3 regions of the Ensifer sp. YR511 genome follow, and region 1 is predicted to be linked to each of the others. Evidence: predicted binding sites of a transcription regulator. Region 1 holds the regulator's gene; each other region holds the start of a gene.
What was found. Region 1 encodes LexA, which represses DNA repair genes until DNA is damaged. Its sites were predicted from a motif close to TGTTCNNNNTGTGTTCNG; they were not measured.
Positions count from the first base shown of each region.

Region 1 (4,167 bases):
GCCAAAGCCACTACGAAACGTCGACGCCGCAGTTCGGGCCGAAGCACCAGCAAACAGGGCGGCATGGCGCCGTGGTATCTGGCCGCAGCGCTCACCCTTGGCGGCGTCATGGCCCACGACCATCGCGCCGAGTTGCGGCACTGGCCGGTGGTTTCCGATGTCATGGCCTTTGCATCGCGATCGGAAACGAAGCCGAAGCCTCAGCGCGCGGTTCCTGAAGCGCAGGAGCGCGTTGCGCAGCAGGCGGATAGGCACAAACCAAATCCGAAGCCCAACCCGGCGACGAAGGTTGTCCTGGCCGCCCCGGTGCCGTCGGTGAATGTCGGCGTCACGCCGCCAACCCCTCTCGTGCGGCCGAATGAAGAGGTGAAGACGGCATCCATCCGTACCGATCAGTTCTATTTTTGCGGCATTCGCAACGACAACTGCGTGATCGATGGCGCGACCTTCGTCTTCCATGGCGAGACGATCCGCGTCGCCGATGTCGATGCACCGCGAATCCGCCAGGCAAGCTGCGACAAGGAGCGTTCGCGCGGCTTCTACGCCAAGCAGCGCCTGCGCGAATTGCTGAATGCAGGCGACTTCAGGCTGATCTCGGCGGGAGGGCGATCAGATGCCAAGGCCGGCGAGAAACTGCGCCTGGTCACCCGCGGTGACCAATCTCTTGGACGTGTACTCGTTTCCGAGGGGCTCGTGCGGCCGTGGGAAGGGCGCCCGACGCCCTGGTGCTGAGATCAGCTGGGAGACGCTCGGCGGACATCGTCGATCGTTCTGTGGAAAGTATCCGTCCTGCAATTCGACGGCGCGTTTTTCAGAAAATGCCTCTTGCGGTTTTTCTGCAATCATTCTAAATCCGCGCCAACGCTTGGTTATCCGAGCTGTGAGGCCTCGTGGCGGAGTGGTGACGCAGAGGACTGCAAATCCTTGTACCCCGGTTCAATTCCGGGCGAGGCCTCCAAAAATCTCACCTCGTTAAATTTGGTTTGGCGTTCTGCCTTAGGGCAGCGCGGTAAAATTCGCGACACGTCCGCGCAAGCCACGTCTCCTATGCCTCCGTCGGATCTTATCGCTTCGGTGAATTCGGTAGAGGGGGAACGATGACTCCGCTGAGATCAACCGCATCGGTAGCGTCCGTCAACATTAAGAACGGAGGCAATGGCATCAATGAAAAAGAGACTGATCCTGACGGCGTTGGCGTGTTTTGCGGCGACCGCTATGGAGGCGCGCGCGGACGACCTGGTTTTCCAGCTGAAGAACAACACCGGCGCGGTACTGACGAATTTCTATACGTCGCCGGTCGGCGTCAATGAATGGGAAGACGATGTTTTCGGTCGGCAGGTCCTGAACCCCGGCGAGAGCATGGAGATCACCATTGCCGACGGGCGGGACGTCTGCAAATACGACATGCGATTCGAATTCGAGGAAGGCTCGGCCCTCGATACGACCGAGGACACGCAGGATCTCTGCGAACTCGGCGAATACACGATCCACGAATAAGCGATCTGGATTTCAGGTCGCCTTAAATGGAAAGAGCCTCGCCACTTTCAGTGGCGAGGCTCTTTTGATTCGGCGTTCTGCCTGGAATTCAATGGTAGCGGCGGATCAGCCCGACGAGCTTGCCCTGGATTTTCACGCGATCCGGTCCGAAAATGCGCGTCTCGTAGGCGGGGTTGGCCGCTTCGAGCGCAATCGACGCGCCCTTGCGACGGAAGCGCTTCAGCGTCGCTTCCTCGTCGTCCACGAGCGCCACGATGATGTCGCCGGGATTGGCCGAGTTGCCGTTGCGGATGATCACCGTGTCGCCATCGAAGATGCCGGCCTCGATCATCGAATCGCCCTTTACTTCGAGGGCGTAATGCTCGCCGCTGCCGATCATGTCGAGCGGAACGGTAATGTCATGGGTGTTGTTCTGGATCGCCGAGATCGGCACGCCGGCAGCGATGCGGCCCATCACCGGGACGGAAACAGACGTGCTTTCGGCGACCGTCGCCGGCTTCGGCGTGGCAGGAGCGGCGGCCGGCGGCTTTCCGAGGCTGCCCTCGATCACGCTCGGCGAGAAGCCTCTGCGCGGCTGTTGCTGGCCGGCGGCGTAGGCTTCCGGAAGCTTGATGACTTCGAGCGCGCGCGCCCGGTTCGGCAACCGGCGAATGAACCCGCGCTCTTCGAGCGCCGTGATCAAACGGTGAATGCCGGACTTCGACGCCAGGTCGAGCGCATCCTTCATTTCATCGAAAGACGGCGGTACGCCCGACTCCTTCATGCGTTCGTGGATGAACAGAAGCAATTCCTGTTGCTTGCGGGTCAGCATGGCACGTCGCTCCAGAGGCGTGAAACAAATCAAGAACAGACACTATCTGTTCCATATGTGTTCCGCAAGTGCCTAAAATTCCGTGAATTCAGGCAATTGGCTGCTTCTGTGGGGGGCGATTGGTCACTTTTGCGGGAGCGGGGCGGTTTTCGGCGACGGTTGCGTCCCAAAACAGCGCCGGGCAGGCCGGTCGCGCGCGTGATTCGAACGAATCGCGGCTCTCTTCGCGGAGAGACTTAAGTCGCTTGCGAGGCCGAGCAGGCGTCTTCGAACTCCTTCACCGTCTCGGCGCTGTTGTCTTCCGGAAGCACTGCGTCGGCCGCATCGGTCGCAACGGGCGTATCGCCGTCATAAACGAAGGACTGGATGTAGAACGCGAGCGCGCCCTTCCAAACATTGCGTCCATCGATCTGATGGCACGGTACGGCCCGTTCGAAATCGGTCTGGAGTTCATCCACCGTCGCGGCACTGAGCTTGACGTCAGGCATATTGGGCGATGCGACTATCGAAGCGAGAAGCAGGGCGGCAAGCACGGTGATCGTCCACTTGATGAAGGGGTGGGACTACGGGTTGGTAAACGATGTGAACCGCGCTTTCGTTCCGAAGTCCAGCAAGCATGGCGATCACTCTGCCATGTTCAACAGCTCTTTGCCCGCAGGCTGTGGCTGATTTGCGCCAGCCGCTCCATCTCAACCTCGTCTCGGCCGTTCTTCATGGACCGGCGCGGAGAATGCATCGGAGCTGCCAGCTTTCGCATCGGGCCTGGGGCGCGCAAAAATCCCTGCGGGGAAGGGCCTTCGCCGTCTCGACAGGCCTCTAAAAAAAGATAACTTTGCGTGGAAAGTGGGGTGGTTGCATGCATAGATTGTCGTTGGTGGTGCTCGGCCTGTTGCTCACGGCTGGAGCGGCGTCTGCCGAAGAAGGGCGTTCGAATATCTGGAAACGGATCAACGCCTGGACGGTGGGATCCGATCCTTCCCTGGGAGGCTCGTGTTACGCGGCGACGAGCTATGACGCCGGCGCTATCCTTCGTATCGGCTTTTATCCGCGGGGATCGACGAACCTGGCGTTTCTTTCGATCGGCAATGCCGAATGGAAATCCATCGAGCCGCAGCGGGAATACGATGTTGCCTTGCAGCTCGACCGTGGTCGTCAGTGGCCGGCCGTTGCGTTCGGTGTTGATCTGACCGGCGCCAAGGCCCTTGTCGTCAACTTTTCCAACACCGACTTCTTTACCGAATTCGTTCGCAAGAACACCTTGGCGCTGGCCTTCGAGGGGCGCGTCGTCGCGAGCCTAAGCCTGCGTGATTCGATGAAGGCGGTAAGCGAGATGTTCAAGTGCCAGGAGGCGGTGAGCGCCTTGATCCCGAATGGCGGTCAGGGAGCGGCGAACGATCCCTTTGCGGGCGCCGGTGGCAATGCGCCGAACAACGATCCCTTTGCCGGCGGCGGCCAGACCAAGTCATCGAAAGATCCTTTCGCCATGTGATGGGCAGTCCGCTTGCCGCGGAGAGGTGAATATTCCTAAAATATTGCCTGGGATCGGCTAGGCACCCTCGACAGCGATGCGGGGACCTATCAAAATGCGGGCAAACGGGGGTTTTGCATGCGTAGATTGCTGGTCGGATTGGTAAGCTGTCTGATCGCCGCGGGATCGGCCGCGGCTGAGGAGTCCGAAATCATCAAGTGGAAGGATGTCGACGGCTGGACCGTTGCTTCCGACACCTCGATGGAGGGCTCCTGCTTCATCTCGTCGGTATTCGACGGCGGGGTCACCTTGCGCCTTGGGTTCTATCCCAAGGGCTCCGAGTCGCCGCTCTATATGAGCTTCGCCAGCGACGACTGGAGGTCGCTCGAGG
Region 1 covers NZ_FNGR01000005.1:53,703-57,869, reverse strand. Annotated here, with positions in the region: gene BLU15_RS11710 (thermonuclease family protein) at 1-732, shown strand, start outside; tRNA gene BLU15_RS11705 (tRNA-Cys) at 885-958, shown strand; gene BLU15_RS11700 (hypothetical protein) at 1,156-1,497, shown strand; gene lexA (transcriptional repressor LexA) at 1,586-2,308, opposite strand; gene BLU15_RS11690 (hypothetical protein) at 2,545-2,841, opposite strand; gene BLU15_RS11685 (hypothetical protein) at 3,165-3,797, shown strand; gene BLU15_RS11680 (hypothetical protein) at 3,924-4,167, shown strand, end outside.

Region 2 (4,167 bases), on a different contig from region 1:
GCCTTCGCCAATGTAAAAAGCCCGGCGCTTGCGGGCCGGGCTTCTCTATTTCTCGCCGTTTCTTACCGGATTACTTCACGTTCAACGCGACGGCGATCTCGCCGGCAAGCCGGGCATTGTTCTCGACCAGCGCGATGTTGGTCTCGAGGCTGCGGCCCTCGGTCATTTCAAAGAGGTTGCTGAGCAGATAGGGCGTGACCGCCTTGCCGGTGATCTCGTCGTTCTCGGCATTGTCGAGCGCGCGGGCGATATAGATTTCCATCTCTTCGCGCGGGATCTCGGCAGCTTCCGGAACCGGATTGGCAACCAGCATGCCGCCTTCGACGCCGAGCAGCTCGCGCATGGTCTGGAAGTTGGCGATCGCGGCCGGGCTGTTCAGCATCAGCGGGCTCTTGAGGCCGCTGTCGCGTGACCAGAAGGCCGGGAAGATTTCGCTGTCATAGGTGACGACCGGAACGCCGCGGGTCTCGAGCACTTCGAGCGTCTTCGGAATGTCGAGGATCGCCTTCGCGCCGGCGCAGACGACGATGACACCGGTGCGGGCGAGTTCATCGAGGTCGGCGGAGATGTCAAAGGAGAGCTCGGCGCCACGGTGCACGCCGCCGATGCCGCCGGTCGCAAAGACGCGGATGCCGGCGCGGGCAGCAGCGATCATCGTCGCGGCGACGGTGGTCGCGCCGGTGCGGCGCTCGGCGATCGCGAAGGCGAGATCGGCGCGCGAGACCTTCATCGCGCCCTGGGTCTTGGCCAGTTCTTCGAGTTTGGCATCGTCAAGGCCGATATGCAGTACGCCATGAATGACGGCGATGGTCGCCGGCACGGCACCCTGTTCGCGGATGATCGCTTCAACGCTGCGGGCCATGTTCAGGTTGCCCGGGTAGGGCATGCCATGGGTGATGATGGTCGATTCCAGCGCCACGATCGGCGCGCCACGCGCCTTGGCGGCTGCGACCTCGTCGGAATATTCCATCGGCAGGAAGGGGGAAGCGGGTTTGGTCATGGTCTTTCCTTGGGAGTTCTGCTGGCAAATGTCATGACAGCATTTGGGGCGTGGGCACAAGGGCCAGCGCCTGTTCGAGATTGGCCGCGGACATCTCTTCGGATGCGGCCAAGGGAGAACGCAACGTCAAACCGGCGGCTGCGATGCCGTGCCGCAGGCAATCGGCGATATCGCGGCCGGCAAGGCGGGCGGAAAGGAAGCCGGAGGCGAGCGCGTCGCCGGCGCCGGTGACGTCGGCAAGGGCGGGCAGGGCCGGCGGCACGACGACACAGGCGCTATCGCCCTCGAAGGCAACGACCGCACGGCCGCCCCGGGTCACGACGCCTCCGTTGATGCCGAGACCGCGCAACAGGGCCGGCCATTCTTCCGCCTCGGCCGCCTCCTTGCCGGTCAGCGCCCGCGCCTCGGATTCGTTCATGAACAGGAACGAGAGATGCGAGAGGCACGGCCGGTAGCGGATGACCTTGGCCGGCGAAACAGCGATGCCGGCGACGAGGCGGCCGTTGCCGGCAGCCGACTGGGCAAGTGCGGCGATCGTTTCTTCCGGCAGGTTGGCGTCGGTCAGCACCAGCTTGCTCGCGGCGATGACCTCGCGGAGCGCCCGCCGCTGCAACTGCCGTGGCGAGAACAGCCGGTAGAGTTCCATGTCGGCGAGCGCAATCACCAGATTGCCGTCGTTTTCGAGGATCGCCGTATAGCTCGGCGTCTGGCGGTCAAGAAAGGTGAGGGGACTGTCGATGACGCCAGCGGCGGCCGCGGCTGCGGTCACCATCTCGCCGGCCGCATCACCGCCGCGGGTGCTGATCATGCGCACGCTGTGGCCAAGCCGCGCCAGGTTGCGCGCGGCATTGAAACCACCGCCGCCCGCTTCTTCGAACCAGCTTCCCGGATTGCTCGACCCGGGCGCTGTCGTTCCCGATATACGGCCGCGCCTGTCGATATGCGCGCCACCGAAAACGGCGATGTCAGCTTGCGTCATGAATGTTCCTCTGCTTGGCCGATCGGCCGAATATCTGTTGGCATCCTGCAATGCCGCGTCGCGAAGCGCCACGCGCCCGACCTGCTCAAAGTCTCATGCGCAGGCGAATCGGCCGAGCCTTGCCGGGCAGGTTCGAAGGGCTTGCGCCAACATTCGAAAACTCTGGTTTCGTTCCGTGAACAAGAATCGAACGTATCGTTGAAAGCTATTGTTTTTCAATGTGTTGTCGCGCTCTTGCAAATACGGAACAAAACATGTACAAAAACTCCTGCGGCGGCTTCATTGCCTCGGTAGCTTCAATAACCTAAAGGTGGACCAAATGGCACAAAACTCTTTGCGGCTCGTAGAGGACAAATCGGTGGATAAAAGCAAGGCGCTTGAAGCGGCACTTTCCCAGATCGAACGTTCGTTCGGTAAGGGATCGATCATGAAGCTCGGTGGGAAGGACAGCATCATTGAGATCGAGACGGTTTCGACCGGCTCTCTCAGCCTCGACATCGCGCTCGGCATTGGCGGCCTGCCGAAGGGCCGCATCGTTGAAATTTACGGCCCGGAAAGCTCGGGTAAGACGACGCTGGCGCTGCAGACCGTCGCCGAAGCACAGAAGAAGGGCGGCATCTGCGCCTTCGTCGATGCTGAACACGCGCTTGACCCGGTTTATGCCCGCAAGCTCGGCGTCGATCTCGAAAACCTCTTGATCTCGCAGCCCGACACCGGCGAACAGGCGCTTGAGATCACCGACACGCTGGTGCGCTCCGGCGCGATCGACGTTCTCGTCGTTGACTCGGTTGCAGCGCTCGTGCCGCGCGCCGAAATCGAGGGCGAAATGGGCGACAGCCTGCCGGGCATGCAGGCCCGCCTGATGAGCCAGGCGCTGCGCAAGCTGACGGCGTCGATCTCCAAGTCGAACTGCATGGTCATCTTCATCAACCAGATCCGCATGAAGATCGGCGTCATGTTCGGTTCGCCGGAAACCACCACCGGCGGCAACGCGCTGAAGTTCTACGCCTCGGTTCGCCTCGACATCCGCCGCATCGGCTCGGTCAAGGAGCGCGAAGAGGTCGTCGGCAACCAGACCCGCGTCAAGGTCGTCAAGAACAAGATGGCCCCTCCCTTCAAGCAGGTCGAATTCGACATCATGTATGGCGAGGGCGTATCGAAGACCGGCGAACTGGTCGACCTCGGCGTCAAGGCCGGCATCGTCGAAAAGTCTGGCGCCTGGTTCTCCTACAACAGCCAGCGTCTCGGCCAGGGCCGCGAGAACGCCAAGACGTTCCTGCGCGACAATCCGGATCTCGCGCGCGAAATCGAGACGGCGCTGCGCCAGAACGCCGGCCTGATCGCTGATCGGTTCCTCGAGAATGGCGGTCCGGAAGCGGACGACGGTGACGAGCCGCCGGAAGCATAAGCCGCTCGGTCCACTGAGGTTACCAGAAAACCGGTCGTCCCGTGGGCGGCCGGTTTTTTGCTGGCGTCTGGACAGTCGGATATGTGAGCGATAAAAGCCTTTGGTTCCGGCGACCCAGCGCGTTGGAGGGTGCGGTCACCACGGGTGGCCGCAGGGTTTAGGGACAATGGCTTAGTGGCGCGGCGTGGGCCGGACCCGGGCCGGAATCGGTGCTTAAGAATAGGACGCAAGATGAGCGGCGTGAATGAAATCCGGTCGACCTTTCTCGACTATTTCCGCAGGAACGGTCACGAGGTCCTGTCGTCGAGCCCGTTGGTGCCGCGCAATGACCCGACATTGATGTTCACCAATGCCGGCATGGTGCAGTTCAAGAACGTCTTCACCGGCCTGGAGCAGCGTCCCTATTCGACGGCCGTTACGGCACAGAAGTGCGTTCGCGCCGGCGGCAAGCACAACGACCTCGACAATGTCGGCTACACCGCGCGTCACCACACCTTCTTCGAAATGCTCGGCAACTTCTCCTTCGGCGATTACTTCAAGGAGAACGCGATCGAGCTCGCCTGGAACCTGATCACCAAGGAGTATGGCCTCGACGCCAAGCGCCTGCTGGTCACGGTCTACCACACCGACGACGAGGCCTTCGATCTCTGGAAGAAGATCGCCGGTTTCTCCGACGACCGCATCATCCGCATCCCGACCAGTGACAACTTCTGGGCCATGGGCGATACCGGCCCCTGCGGCCCGTGCTCGGAAATCTTCTACGACCACGGCGACCATATC
Region 2 covers NZ_FNGR01000001.1:82,104-86,270, reverse strand. Annotated here, with positions in the region: gene BLU15_RS00410 (pseudouridine-5'-phosphate glycosidase) at 71-1,000, opposite strand; gene BLU15_RS00405 (carbohydrate kinase family protein) at 1,032-1,979, opposite strand; gene recA (recombinase RecA) at 2,299-3,387, shown strand; gene alaS (alanine--tRNA ligase) at 3,619-4,167, shown strand, end outside.
Region 2: recA (recombinase RecA) is a predicted target of LexA. The motif match lies at 2,223-2,240, and genes of this name have one in related genera.

Region 3 (4,167 bases), on a different contig from region 1:
GTTCTGGTAGCCGCCGGCAATCTGCTCGAGCTGCAGCAGGTCGGCCTTACGCGTGTCGGCGTCTTCATGGATCCGGTCAAGATGGGGCTCATACCAGGCGCGCGCAGCGCCAATCTCCTGCGGCCATCCAGGCTCGGCCCGTCGCAGACCGGACACCAGGTCGACGAAGCCGGTCCAGTTCTCGCCGGTCTTGGCGGGAGGCGGGATCTCAGCAAGAGCCGCGAGCGGTTCCGGATCGGCGGCGATCGCATCGAGGATCTTTCCAGCGGTCTGTGGGCCAATACCGGGCAGCATCTGCAGCAACCGGAAACCTGCGACGCGGTCACGCGGGTTCTGCGCAAAGCGCAGGACTGCGAGCAGGTCCTTCACATGGGCGCTGTCGAGAAACTTCAGGCCACCGAATTTCACGAACGGAATGTTGCGGCGGGTGAGTTCGACTTCGAGCGTTCCGCTGTGATTGGACGAGCGAAAAAGCACCGCCTGCTGCTTCAAGGCGATACCGATCTCGCGGCCAGCGAGAACCTGCTCCACGATGTAGGCGGCCTGATCCGCTTCGTCCTTGACGGCGACGAGCAACGGGCGCTGCTCCGATTGCCTGTCCGTCCAGAGGTTCTTGGTAAATCGCTCCCGCGCCAGGCCGATCACGCCGTTCGCAGCGGCGAGGATCGGCTGCGTCGAGCGGTAGTTCCGGTCGAGGGTGATGACGTCGGCAGGCTCGGGCGAAAAGGCGTTCGGGAAATCGAGAATATTGCGAACCGTCGCAGCCCTGAAGGAATAGATCGACTGGGCGTCGTCGCCAACGACCGTCAATCCGTGGCCGCCGGGTCTGAGCGACATCAGGATCGACGCCTGCAGCCTGTTGGTGTCCTGATACTCGTCGACAAGAACATGATCGAAGCGTCCGCCGATATCTTCGGCAAGCTCCGGATCGGAAACCATCTGCGCCCAGTAGAGCAGGAGATCGTCATAATCGAGCACGTTCTGCGCCTGTTTGGCATCGACGTAGGCCGCAAACAGCGCCTTGAGCTGTTCGTCCCAGCCGGTGACCCAGGGATAGGCCGACTTCAATACGTCGCCAATCGAGCTTTCGGAGTTCACGACGCGCGAATAGATCGAAAGGCACGTTCCCTTTGTCGGGAAGCGGCTTTCCGTCTTCGAGAAGCCGAGCTCGTGGCGCACGAGGTTCATCAAATCGGCGCTGTCCTCCCGGTCGTGGATCGTAAAATCCGGGCCGAGACCGATTTGTTCGGCGTAGATGCGCAGGATCCGGGCGCCGATGCCATGGAAGGTGCCGGCCCAGGAGAGCGCGTCCGTCATGACTGCAGCGTTGTCGCCAAGGACCTGGCGGCAGATGCGCGCGACCCGGCGGGTCATCTCGGCTGCTGCGCGTCGAGAAAAGGTCATCAGCAGAATGCGGCGCGGATCGGCACCGTTGACGATGAGATGCGCGACGCGGTGGGCGAGGGTATTCGTCTTGCCGGAGCCGGCACCGGCGATGATGAGAAGCGGGCCGCCGACCTGTCCTTCCGGCAAGCCGATACCGTGCTCGACCGCCTCACGCTGGCGGTCATTGAGTTTTTCGAGATAGGCGGCGCTCATGCGTTCCCGTTCGTTTTCGTCGCACTCAGTCACTGCCCGCATCGATTTGCATCCAAGAGACGGGCAGGAACAAAGAAAGAACTAGCAATTTAGCATCCAGATGAAAACCCTGACGTCGCCGAGTTTTCCCTCCTGCAACGTCGGAATGTCACTCTTCCAAGGTTTTGATGACCTGCGAGATCGCCGATGGGCTTGATTGCTGCAGGTAAGGCCAATCGGCCGTGGATCGAGATCTGTCGCGGGTGATCGCCGGCTTATCGATCGGCCTATACCTATGGCTGTGCGCCGCACGAAGAACGCGCGACGGCTTGTGGCCTTATATAGTAGATTAGAAATATGCTCCGCTCCTGCGTCCACTCGAAAGAGGAAGAGCACATGGACGAACGGAGCGTTGAAAATACCTGTGAGGCCACCGGCTCGACCGCCGAATTGCAGGAGATTGCGCGCAAGCTGGCGTCGCTCGCCCAAGAGATCAGGTCAATTGCAGCGACCCCGCTCGGCGAGACGGTCGTACTCGACGAAAGCGGCGATGGATCGGAAACGGCAGTCGACTGATGTCGGCCGCGGGGCAGCGGCTTTACTTGTTCGGTACAGGCATTCATTCCTCAATTGGGGGATGGCCGTGATCTGCCTGCGCGCTTAGAACCAGCCTACGGTGGCGACCTTGGGATATTCGGGACGTCGATACGAGGCGACGCCTTCGAATATCCCTTGGCGCGTCAGCAGACGCTGGTGTCTGTTCAGGGGCAGCATTGAGCTCGTCACGCCACGACCGTCATCGTCATTTCTATGTAGGCGGCAAGGCACAGGGCTGAAGCTAAGATGCCCGGCGTTGAAGGCACGGCTTGCATTATTTTCGCGAAGAACATACCGCCGGCGATGAGCAATCCGCCGAAAAGCAGACCGTGTTCTGCAACAGCGAGGCCGATGGCGCAGAGGTTCACGGCACTCGCAACCATGGTGAGGGGCGCTGCGGCCAGCGCAGCGTTCGATTGAGCCAGGAAGATGAGCCTGAAACGCGGCCAGCTGAGGCCGATGGCGAGAACGAGGAACACCAGGGACATGCCCATCAGCATGCTCCGGCGAGCGTGCGCTCGATCGATCCGGCCCGCTTGTCTCGGGCCGAAAACACGCCGCCGACAGCGATGAGGACCGGGCTGTCGTAGCCGATCTCCCCTATGCCCTCCGGGATTGTGGCGAGCGTGCCTCGCCAGCTGCGTTCCGTCGGATGGCTGACATCGCTCATGATCACGGCCGGTGTTTCAGGTGAACGGCCTTCGCCGATAAGCTTTTCGGCAATCAGCCCCGCCGTTCGGCCACCCATGTAAAAGACCGCCGTGCTGCGCGGATCGGCAATGCCTGCCCAGTCGACATCATCGGGCAGGCCGCCGTGGCGGGAATGACCGGTCACCAGCCGAAGCGACTGGGCATAGTCGCGATGGGTCAGCGACAGACCGAGACGGGAGGCCATGGCGCTTGCGGCAGTGATGCCGGGGATAACGTCGACGGGAATGTTCTCGCGGTCGAGATGGGCGATTTCCTCGCCGGCCCGGCCGAAAACCATGGGGTCGCCGGATTTCAGCCGCACCACGCGTTTCCCAGCCTTGGCGAGCTTGACCATCATGGCGTTGATGTCTTCCTGCCGGCAGCTTTCGCGGCCGCCGCGCTTTCCGACGAGCATGCGCTTTGCCTCCCGCCGGGCGAGTTCGAGCACGTCTGAAGAAACGAGGTCGTCGAAAAGGATGACATCGGCCGCTTGCAGCGCGCGCACGGCCTTCAGCGTCAGGAGTTCGGCATCGCCCGGTCCCGCGCCGACCAAAGTCACGTGACCGATGGCGGGGGCTCCCGCGAGCCTTTCGGCATCAGCAAGAAGCACCCCGCCTACGCCCTCCTCCGGCGTATCCATGGTCGAAAAGACGCGATCGGCAAAACGTTCCCAGAAGAGGCGGCGCCGGGGACCGGGTTCGATCCGGTGGTTCACCGCTCCACGAAGAGACTGTGCCAGCGCTGCCCAGGCCTTCAGGCTTTTCGGCAGCAGCGTCTCGATCTTGCGGCGGATCGTCTGGGCGAGGATCGGGGCGGCGCCATCGGTCGAGATCGCAACGATGACGGGCGAGCGGTTGACGATCGAGCCGAACTGGAACTCGCAGAAGTCCGGCTGGTCGATGACGTTGACCGGAACGCCCGCCGCGCGGGCGGCGGCGAAGAATGCCCGCGCCTCCGCCTGGTCCTCGCAATCGCCGACGGCGAGCGCGGCACCGTCAAGATCGGCGGGCGCCCAGTGCCGGCGGTTTAGCGTGACGCTGGCGGTGGGGTGTTGCGGGGTACGGCCGGCAAATGCCGCGAGCGCCTCGTCGTTCCCTTCAGCGTAGAGGTCGACGCGGGCGCCGCAGGCGGCCAGAAGCTCGGCCTTCCACATCGCTCCGTCCGTTGCACCGGCCACCACGACGCGCCGGCCCTCCAGCGCCCAGAAGACGGGCAGCTTGGCGAGCGCCTCCATGCGGGCGGGTCCGTCACTCTGCGGCTGCTGCAAGACATCCATCGATGATCCCCCTGATTTCGGCGCGG
Region 3 covers NZ_FNGR01000010.1:124,655-128,821, reverse strand. Annotated here, with positions in the region: gene BLU15_RS18680 (ATP-dependent helicase) at 1-1,599, opposite strand, end outside; gene BLU15_RS18675 (hypothetical protein) at 1,975-2,154, shown strand; gene BLU15_RS18670 (hypothetical protein) at 2,361-2,669, opposite strand; gene cysG (siroheme synthase CysG) at 2,669-4,141, opposite strand; gene BLU15_RS18660 (nitrate reductase) at 4,113-4,167, opposite strand, start outside.
Region 3: BLU15_RS18680 (ATP-dependent helicase) is a predicted target of LexA. The motif match lies at 1,665-1,682, and genes of this name have one in related genera.